DNA from 2 places in the Rhodococcus sp. RS1C4 genome. Region 2 is predicted to be linked to the other one. Evidence: riboswitches for the same ligand, from Rfam matches in the RefSeq annotation. Region 2 holds a riboswitch; the other holds the start of a gene.

Region 1 (4,761 bases), on a different contig from region 2:
CCCCCGACGACAGCCCGTGACCGATCAGATCCAACGCCCACACGTCGATACCGTCGGCGCTCAGAGAATCCGCGAACCGGTGATAGAGACCGGAATGTTCCCCGTAGCCGTGGAGGAACACTACGTTCGCGCGCGGAACTTCTGCGGCCCAGTGCCGGTAGTAGATCGGTCCCCGCGCCCCGTCGAAGAATGGCATCCTCGAAGTCCACCACCAGCACAGAACCTCGTCAATGGTTCGAATCGGGCAGGTTCGTAATTCCGGCGTGTCAGTGCGCGCCGAGGTGGTACTCGCCGTACGTGGTGAGGCCGGCGAAAATGGTCGATCCGAACCCGATCAGGGCTGACCTGGCGATCGAGGCCATTTCAGACAGCGACTTCCTGCTCCGCATTGGTCTTCGCCTCCTCCGAGATCTTGTCCGCCGATTCGTTCTCGCGGTCCTGCAGGTACGCCTTCAGTGAGAACACGAAGCACCCCACCCAGGCCACGACGATGGTGACGTACGCAGTGGCCTGGACTGCGCCGCTGAGCTCGAACCAACCACTCCGGAACAGGCTCCGCGTGTTGGTGAGCACGATGATGCCGCCCACCGAGGCTCCCAGCAACCGAGGCGGAACGTGACGGACCAACCAGGCCGCGAGAGGAGCCGCCACGACGCCACCGGCAAGGATCGCCAGGACCCAGCTGATGTTGATTCCCTGCGAGCCGAGGCTGAACAGGAAGCCCAGGCTTGCCGCCAGCGCGATCACGAACTCACTCGTGTCGATCGAGCCGATGACCTTCCGAGGCTCGAGCCGTCCGCTGGCGAGAATGGCCGGGGTTCCCACGGGGCCCCACCCGCCTCCACCGGTGGCATCGACGAAGCCCGCGAGCAAACCGAGCGGCGCCAGGAACCGCTTGCGCAGCGGCTTTCCGAGATTCCCCCGAGGAATCCCCTGGACGGTGAACCTGATGAGGATGTACAACCCGAGGCCCAGAAGGATCAAGGCCATGACGGGAGCTGCGGCTTCGGTGGACAGGTTGGACAGAACCGTCGCTCCGACGAACGCACCCACCGCACCGGGTAGGGCGATCCGCCGAACGACCTTCCAGTCGACGTTGCCGAACTTCCAGTGCGACAGCCCGGAAATGAACGTGGTGCCGATCTCCGCCAGATGCACGGTGGCCGACGCGGCCGCGGGATTGGTGCCGATGGCGAGCAGAAGCGTCGTCGTCGTGACGCCGTACGCCATGCCGAGTGCGCCGTCGACGAGTTGGGCCGCAAGCCCCACGATGCCGATAAGAATGATTGTTTTCACTGCGTGTGCTCCATGAGTCGAGTGAAGAATGGTCGGTGCGGGTCAGATCGACCCGCAACACCTCGGCGACAGTGCGTTCGGCATCCGCCCATGCAACCCATCGATGCGTGTTACGTCAAGGGTTGAAATCACCCCAAATCAAAGCGAATTCGTTCGGCAAACGAAGCAGCAGTGGCGAAGTCGACTCGGTGCGATCCGGGCTCGTCCTTCACCGCGTGCCACGGCACTTCCTCGGGCACGCTCGGCCACCGAGGAACGAGGTGAACATGCAGATGCGGCCAGGAATGACCGACCGAGAAAACGTAGACGCGTTGAGCCCCCGCGGCCGACAGTGCCCGGGAGAGGACACGAGTGATCCGACCGATGTCCTCCGCCTCGTTCTCGTCGAGTCCGCCATGATCGTCGACATGCCTCTTCGGCACCACCAGGTGATGCCCGAGCAACACGTCACCGCTCGGTTGCTCGGGTAGATGAAAGGCCACTGACGTCGGAGTCTCGTACCCCCCCCACCTGGCAGCGGGATCTTCCCTTCGACCTCGAGGCAGAGCAGACAGTCCGCGTTCATGCACCCTCCGGCTTCGGGCGTTAGAGTAGGTTCCACGCACGACTGGCGAGGGTGGTTCACCACCGGGAAGTGCTGATCTTCCTGAAGCGTCGTCCGCCTGGGTGCTTCACACTACAACGGTGTGAAGGAGCAGATGTTGACTGCGCGTATTCTGGACGGCCGCCGCTCGGCCGAAGCTCTGCTGAACGAAGTACGTTCGAGCGTCTTCGCTTCGGACGTCACGCCATGTCTGGCAACCATCCTCGTCGGCGATGATCCTGCGTCCCACACCTACGTCCGAATGAAGGCGCGGCGTGCAACAGACGTGGGCATCGAATCCCGACGAATCGAGTTGCCCACCAGTACCACCACCGAAGAACTACTCGACGCTATCGACTCGTTGAACAGCGACACCGACGTACACGGCATCCTCCTTCAGCATCCAGTCCCCGCCCACATCGACGAACGCCAAGCGTTCGACGCCATCGCGCCGGGAAAGGATGTGGACGGTGTCACCTCCGCATCGTTTTCAGCTATGGCATTGCATGGAAATGGTTTTCGTTCGTGTACTCCCGGCGGGATCATCCGGTTGCTGCAGGACAACGCAATCGAAGTGCGTGGAAAACACGCCGTCGTCGTCGGACGCAGCGCAATTCTCGGCTTGCCGGTCGGTATGTTGCTCCTCGCCGAGAATGCGACAGTGACGTACTGCCATTCCCATACCGAGGACCTTGCCGATCGAATCGCGGAAGCCGACATCGTCGTCGCCGCCGTCGGACGCGCAGAACTTATCCGCGGAGACTGGATCGAACCGGGCACAGTCGTCGTCGACGCCGGCTACAACGCAGGCAACGTCGGCGACGTCGAATTCGATCGCGCCTCCGAGCGAGCAGGGTGGATCACCCCCGTCCCAGGCGGAGTGGGCCCGATGACGATAGCCGTATTGCTGGCTCAAACCGTCGAGGCAGCTGCTGCACAATCGATCCTGCATCTTTCCAACAGCCAGAGCCCCGACGCGAATCGATGAGCTCGGCGTTCAACCGGATATCTGCTCGTTTGCGTTGTCCTGAGCTACTTTCAGCGCCTCCTGGATGTCCCCCGCGCGCCCGGAGAAGATTTCCTTGAACGCGGAATCGAGATCGGCCGATGCTGCCTGAGCCCCCGGTACCGGATCGTTCTTCAAGACCCCGTCTTGCACTCCCGCCGGGAACAACGTGGCGTCGACGCCTTTGCTTGCCCAGAAATCGAAGTACGACTGCTGAGCTCCGGTCACTGCCGGGATCAGAGCCCCGTTGGCGCCGAGAGGTTCACTGCCTTCCTCGCTCCCGATCCAGTCGAGAACCTTCTGCGTCGCCTCCGAGTTCTCCGACGCCGAGTTGCCGGCAGCGATGATGCTGTTGGTCACCGGGATCCGACCGGAAGGTCCCGCCGGGATCGGGGTTATTCCCCACTCGAAGTCGGCGCCTTCGGAGATGTTGGCGAGGTTGTATGCGCCGGACTCGAACACTGCCAGTTTGCCCTGTAAGAACTGATCTCGCGAGAAGTCGAGATTGTCGTTCGTGTCCGCGGACGACGGTGCAACATGGTCGTCGTTCACGAGGTCAACGGCATACTCGATTGCGTCGACGGACGCTGGATCGTCGGCGAATACGTATTTCCCGCCGTCCTGATAGAGCCCACCGTTCGACGCGATGAAGTTTCCGACGATCGCATCGAAATCCCAAGCAGCGTTGAAGCCGTACTGCGTGACCGCACCCGGGTCGAAACCGGGCTGGTCAGCAGTCCGCCCTGCTGAGTCGACTGTGAGCTTCTTCAACGCCTGCAGGAACGTGTCTGCCTGTTCGTTACTTGGATTCCAAGTGAGATCGGCCAGGTCGACCTCTGCGTCGGAAACAAGCTTCTTGTTGTAGTACAAAACCTTTCCACCGTCGATGAGTTGTGGAACACCCCACAGGGATCCGTCACGTGTGTACTTTTCGACGGCCGAAGGCTCCCAATCCGACACCGCGTCGGGTAACGACTCGGAAATGTTCACGAGATTGCCGTTGTCGGCGTAGCTCGCGTAGTTGGGCGCGTTGACCCAGAAGATGTCGTCGCCGCCTCCTCCGGAGAGATCGGCACGAAGTTTGTCCCAGTAGTTCGCCCAGGGAACCTGATTGAGCTGAACCGTGATGTCGGGGTTCTGTGCGGTGAACTCGGCGAAGGACTGCTCGTACGCAGCAGCGACCGCGTCGTCGCTCCAGATACGAAAAGTCACCGTGTTGTCGCCCCCGCCGTCTCCTGTGCCGCTGCACGCAGCCAGGCCGAGGGTGAGGCCGACCGTAGCCAGCGTGCTGATGCTTCTTTTCATGGACGTCTCTTTCGGTGTCGAGGAATCTGTTTCAGTTGAAGCCCTTGACGGTCAAGGAGGACACGATGGTCTTGTGAAACGCGACGAACAATGCGAGCAGAGGGACGATCGCGATCGTCGTCGCCGCCATGACGAGCGTCCAGTTACCGTTGAACTGCGTCTGCAGATTGGCCGTCGCCACGGTGATGACCTGCCACCGACCTCCACTGGTGATGATCAGCGGCCACAGAAAGCTGTTCCAATGCGTCACCGCGGTGATGACTGCCAGCGTCGATACAACTGGCTTGCTCAGTGGCACCACCACATGCCACAGAATCCTGAGGTGTCCGGCGCCATCCAGTCGCGCCGCGCTGATCAGATCCGTCGGGAGACTCAGGAAGTGCTGCCGTAGAAGAAATATCGCGTAGGGAGATCCGAGGACGAACGGAAGCACCAGAGCCCAGAACGTATTTCGGAGGCCGGATTCACTGAGCAGCAGGTACAGCGGAATCATTGTCACAACGCCCGGAACCATCAGCGTCGACAAGTAGGCCCAGAAGAGGAAGTCACGTCCTGGGAACTCCAGGCGTGC
Region 2 (4,761 bases):
ATGGCGAGCCGAGCCGTAGCGCAACACGCGTGCCCCACCTGCGTTGGTCGATGCGGCGCCGCCGACGGTGGCCGACTCTCCCGACGCCAGCGACAACCCTGCAGTGTAGCCCGCCTCGGCGGCAAGCGTTTCGAGCTCGACGAGAGTGACACCGGCCCCGACCGTGACGGAACCGTCCGCCGAGACCGGTCCGTGTGAGCGCAACGCACGCGTCGACAGAACCACACTCCCATCGGACGGAACAGCACCTCCGACGAGCCCGGTGTTGCCGCCTTGCACCGTCACCGCAACCCCGTGCTGGGTGCAGGCTCTCAACACGTCCGCGACTTGCTCTGCAGACTCGGGGCGCACCACCGCACGCGGTCGTCCCCTCCAACGCCGAGTCCAATCGACCGAATACGAGGCCATGACGTCGGCGTCTCGCGTAACCCGTCCCGGGGCGGCGGCGGCGAGCGCGTCATCGAACTCCATACCCCGAAGGGTAGTGCGTCGACCGCTACACGGCCCGAACACGAGAGTTCAACCTGCGCACACGACCTGCTTCGTCATGACGATCTCGAGCTCGTCCGGCGCCAAGGGATAGGGAACGGTCTCACCTGTGGTTGCGAACCCCATGCGTCGGTAGAAGGCCTGAGCCCGGCCGTTCGCCTCGTGGACTTCCAGAATCAAGGTACGGTGCCCTTGTCGATACACCCACTGCTCGATCTCGCGCAACAGTGCGTCGGCGACGCCCCCTCCACGCGCCGTCGGCGATACGTAGACGCCGAGCAGGAAGACTTTGCCGTCCTCGATGCGTGCACGCATGATTCCGAGCCACGCGTCCGTGTCGTCCACTGCAGCGAAGCCGCAGGACAACGCCGAGTTCGTGCTCTCGGCGCGCTGTTGCCACTGGTTGTCGGTCTGGGCCGTCGCGGAGTCGAGCGTCTCGACGAAGGCCTTCGGTGAATCCGCCAGCATCTCCAACCTCTGATCGCGGAACGACTGCCAGGATCGTCCGTCGACAGGCATTATGCGGAAAGACACAGCGACCAGACTAACCGAGCGCCACCCTGGGCACTGCTACATTTTTCTGCAGGCGACTGGCGAAGGATGGGTCACCATCAGGGAGCCTGTGAACGCGAAACATCGTCCGCCTGGGTGTTTCACCGATACCGGTGAAAGAGAGGACCCATGCTCGACGTGCGGGCCGCCCGAACAGACGATGCAACAGCTATTTTGGCTCTTCGACATGCTGCCGAGGACTGGCTGGCATCTCGCTCGATCGACCAGTGGACTCCGGGTGAAGTTCCGCTGTCCACCGTTAGACTGCAGGTCTCGCGCGGTGAGTTCGTCGTCGCTCGGTATCCCGGGTCGTCGACAATCGTGGCCGCAATGCGCACGATACGGTCGGACCCCGAGATCTGGCCCGACGACGGCGACGCGTTGTACGTGCACGGACTCGTCATCGATCGCTGTCATGCGGGCACTGGCCTGGGTGCAGCCATGCTCGACCACGCGGCCCGCTCGGCAGCCGACGCAGGTATCTCGCGTGTTCGATTGGATTGCGCCGAAACCAATCCTACGCTCCGCCGGTACTACCTCGGTCAAGGTTTCGCCGAAGTCGGTCGTCGCGAATTCGAGGACGGAAAATGGTTCAGCGTGACACTCTTCGAGAAACATCTGAAGATGTTGTCATAGGCCTACTTTCGCGCTCGCAGTCTTTCGGGAGATGATCGCGTTCGCACGGTCATCGCTGCGCATACAACGACGACTGCACCACCCAGCGCCGCCGACCACGTCAAGTACTCGTGAAGAATGACTGCAGCCCAACCAAGACTCAGAACGGGCTGAACAAGTTGAACCTGGCTGACGTTGGTGATTGTGAACGGGCTCAGTACTCTTCGATGGAGCTGCACTGGACGAAGCCCGTGACAGCAACGGAATTGGATTTCTCCATCAAGTCGTACACATCGGCGACGGCTGAGAATCCCACCCCGGGCTCTGGGCCTTCGCGGATGTCGATGACCAGATTGTCCAGCGCGCGGAGGTCGTGATGGACACCGTCTTCGCTGACGTAGGCCATGGTCAAGCTTGCCGTAGGCCCAGGCACTGCAGCGCCGGCCTCTTCCGGATAGCTGACCAGATCGATACTGAAGTCTTGACCAGGTTTGTCACTTCCACTGTCGAAAAGATCGAACGCACTGGTAGTCGCAGAATAACTGGTGCTGTCGACGGTGGCCCGCCGCGCGCACCGAGTCTCGATACCTTCCGCGAGATAGCTTTCGTTTCGCCAGCCGGTCTCGAACCTGATGAACGTTCCCTGACCGATGGCAGCCGGGGCCACGGGTACCGGATAGAGGTCGGCATCGACAGAGCCCTGGTCGGCGGCGCACCCGGAGAGTATCGACAATGCAGATACGAGTGCGCCGACACGGACGATCCGCTTCGTGTCGTTCGGTGCCGTCGACATGCCCACTCTCCTGGTGCACTGGTATCGGGTAATCACGTACCCATCGGTCTCCTCCGCGAGTCAACTTACCCGACGGTCGAGTTCACACCGATTTTCCCACGGCGTCGGCTAGGTTCGGGATGACCAGTCAACGGGGGACCCATGCCGCATGTCGACACTTCGTCCGGCCCGATCCATTACACCGACTCCGTGGACGTTCGACAATTTTCCGCGCGACCCGCCCGACCGGCGGTGACACTCTGCCGATTCCCAGGCGGCACGACGCTGTTCCTGAAGCGTCTTGCAACACGCTTCGTGCGACACGACAAACGTACGTGGGGCGGTCTCAGTAAGTCCGGGATTCCCGATGAGGTTCTCGACGACTGGTTCGCGCCGGCATCTCGCTCTCGCGAAATACGACGCGATCTACGTAAGTTCTGCACTGGGACGCCTCCTCGAACGACACTGCTGGAGTGGGCTGCTCGACTCGCGTCGTTCCCGCGACCGGTTCTCGTCGTTTGGGCAACCGAAGACCGAATGATGCCGCTGGAGCATGCACACCGTCTGCAAAACCTGTTCCACGACTCTCGTCGAGTGCTGATCGACAATTCTTGGACACTGATACCGGAAGACCAACCGGAGAAATTCGCCGCGGCACTTCGGGAATTCGTCAGCCTCGCAGGTAGGTGAGGACGGCGAGTACGCGCCGGTGCCCGTCGATGTCGCTGGGAAGGTCGAGTTTGAGAAAGACGTTTCTGATGTGCTTGTTCACAGCGGGGACGCTGAGTTCCAAAGACCTTTCGATTTCGGAGTTCGATCTGCCCTCGGCCATGAGGGCGAGGACCTCTTTTCCCGTTTGCTGAGGCGGTCGAGCGGGCGCGTCCGTCGGTGAAGTAGGTGACGGACCACCTCGGGATCGACGATGGTCCCGCCCGATGCGATTCGTTCCACCGCGTCGCTGAAATTCCGTAACTGCACCGATGCGGTCCTCGAGCAGGCATATCGATCGGATCGCTCGGCTACCTTTCGTGTTCAGCGTCGCCCCGGAAGCATCACCGAATTGCACGAGGACGATTACTTTCACAATCGCCAGATAGTTCGCCTCAGTGATACAGGGCATCTGACCAACTGAGCACGAATTCTCGAGCCGCACCACACGGACCGACCCGGCCGTCGGTAATCTGCCGGTATGTCCGCGCCTGTTCCGTTCAGTCCCACGATTACGTTGCTCACGGTGGCGAGGGTGTGGGATGCGGCGTTCGCGGAGGCGCTGAAGCCGCTTGGGCTGACGACGCGGAAGTACGGGCTGCTGGGCCATATTCGCGGTACGCCTGGGATTTCGTTCAGTGAACTTGCGCGTCGCTCTCGCATCACTGTGCAGAGCGCGCACAGTGCGGTCGCCGGATTTGTCAGTTCCGGCCTGGTCGACGACGGCACGGCGCAGGCCGGGGCCGCGTCGACGCTGCGGGTGACGAACGCAGGTATGAGACTGCTGGACGATGCAGCTCAGGCTGTAACCGCCCTGGATGTGCAGTTCGCCGAGAATCACCCCGAACTGACGGAGGCCTTACGGGAGCACATGCTGCGGGTGATGTCGGCCACGGAGTGATCGACACCGATGACCTTCAGCTAGGCTGAAGGTCATGGAATCGTTGTTGCTCTCCATCCACGTGGTGGCGGGAATCCTCTTCGTCGGCCCGGTCGCCGTCGTCGCAAGCCTGTTCCCGAAGTACGCGTCGCCCGGACACAGCATCGACGTCGCAAAGGCACTCCATCGCATCACCCGCGTCTACGGCCTACTGGCCATCGTCGTGCCCGTCGTCGGACTGGTACTCGCTGCTGTTCAAGGGCGCATCGGTGAAGTGTGGATCAGCGTCGCTCTCGTGCTGACGATCGTGGCCGGCGGCCTGTTGGCCTTGCTCATCGCACCCATGCAGAGCGAGGCCCTGGCGACTCCCGACGACGGGTCAAGACTGAAGCAAATCGGCATGGCCACCGGCATTTTCAACCTGCTGTGGGTCATCGTCGTCGTACTGATGATCGTTCGCCCTGGATCGAGTTACTCATGAGCATCCGTCACTATCTGCGTAGACCACCGGCCGTCTCGGCGGAGGAGGCCGTTCGCTTGGTGGAGGAGGGCGCGCTCGTCGTCGATGTCCGACGAGAGTTCGAGTGGAACCGGACGCACATCCCGGGTGCCGTGCACGCACCGCTGGAAGTCCTGCTGGACAAGTGCATCGATTTCCCGGAGGACCAGAAGATCATCACCTTCTGCACGGGCGGGCTGCGATCAGCAGGCGCCGCGAACCTTCTGGTGGAGAACGGTTTCGACG

The links. Region 2 has a riboswitch for ZMP and ZTP ahead of CH289_RS10840 (GNAT family N-acetyltransferase). Riboswitches for the same ligand answer to the same signal wherever they lie in the genome.
Region 1: linked by a shared signal. The riboswitch ahead of CH289_RS13595 (bifunctional 5,10-methylenetetrahydrofolate dehydrogenase/5,10-methenyltetrahydrofolate cyclohydrolase) and the one ahead of CH289_RS10840 (GNAT family N-acetyltransferase) in region 2 are both predicted to bind ZMP and ZTP.

The regions. Positions count from the first base shown of each region.
Region 1 covers NZ_NOXZ01000028.1:34,083-38,843, reverse strand. The annotation lists gene CH289_RS13610 (alpha/beta fold hydrolase) at 1-196, opposite strand, end outside; gene CH289_RS13605 (sulfite exporter TauE/SafE family protein) at 364-1,296, opposite strand; gene CH289_RS13600 (HIT family protein) at 1,425-1,778, opposite strand; ZMP/ZTP riboswitch at 1,890-1,971, shown strand; gene CH289_RS13595 (bifunctional 5,10-methylenetetrahydrofolate dehydrogenase/5,10-methenyltetrahydrofolate cyclohydrolase) at 1,983-2,867, shown strand; gene CH289_RS13590 (ABC transporter substrate-binding protein) at 2,877-4,190, opposite strand; gene CH289_RS13585 (carbohydrate ABC transporter permease) at 4,222-4,761, opposite strand, start outside.
Region 2 covers NZ_NOXZ01000023.1:18,349-23,109, reverse strand. The annotation lists gene CH289_RS10850 (FAD-binding oxidoreductase) at 1-471, opposite strand, end outside; gene CH289_RS10845 (GNAT family N-acetyltransferase) at 520-1,023, opposite strand; ZMP/ZTP riboswitch at 1,066-1,146, shown strand; gene CH289_RS10840 (GNAT family N-acetyltransferase) at 1,171-1,677, shown strand; gene CH289_RS10830 (hypothetical protein) at 1,871-2,449, opposite strand; gene CH289_RS10820 (response regulator transcription factor) at 3,099-3,548, opposite strand; gene CH289_RS10815 (MarR family winged helix-turn-helix transcriptional regulator) at 3,618-4,037, shown strand; gene CH289_RS10810 (hypothetical protein) at 4,072-4,497, shown strand; gene CH289_RS10805 (rhodanese-like domain-containing protein) at 4,494-4,761, shown strand, end outside.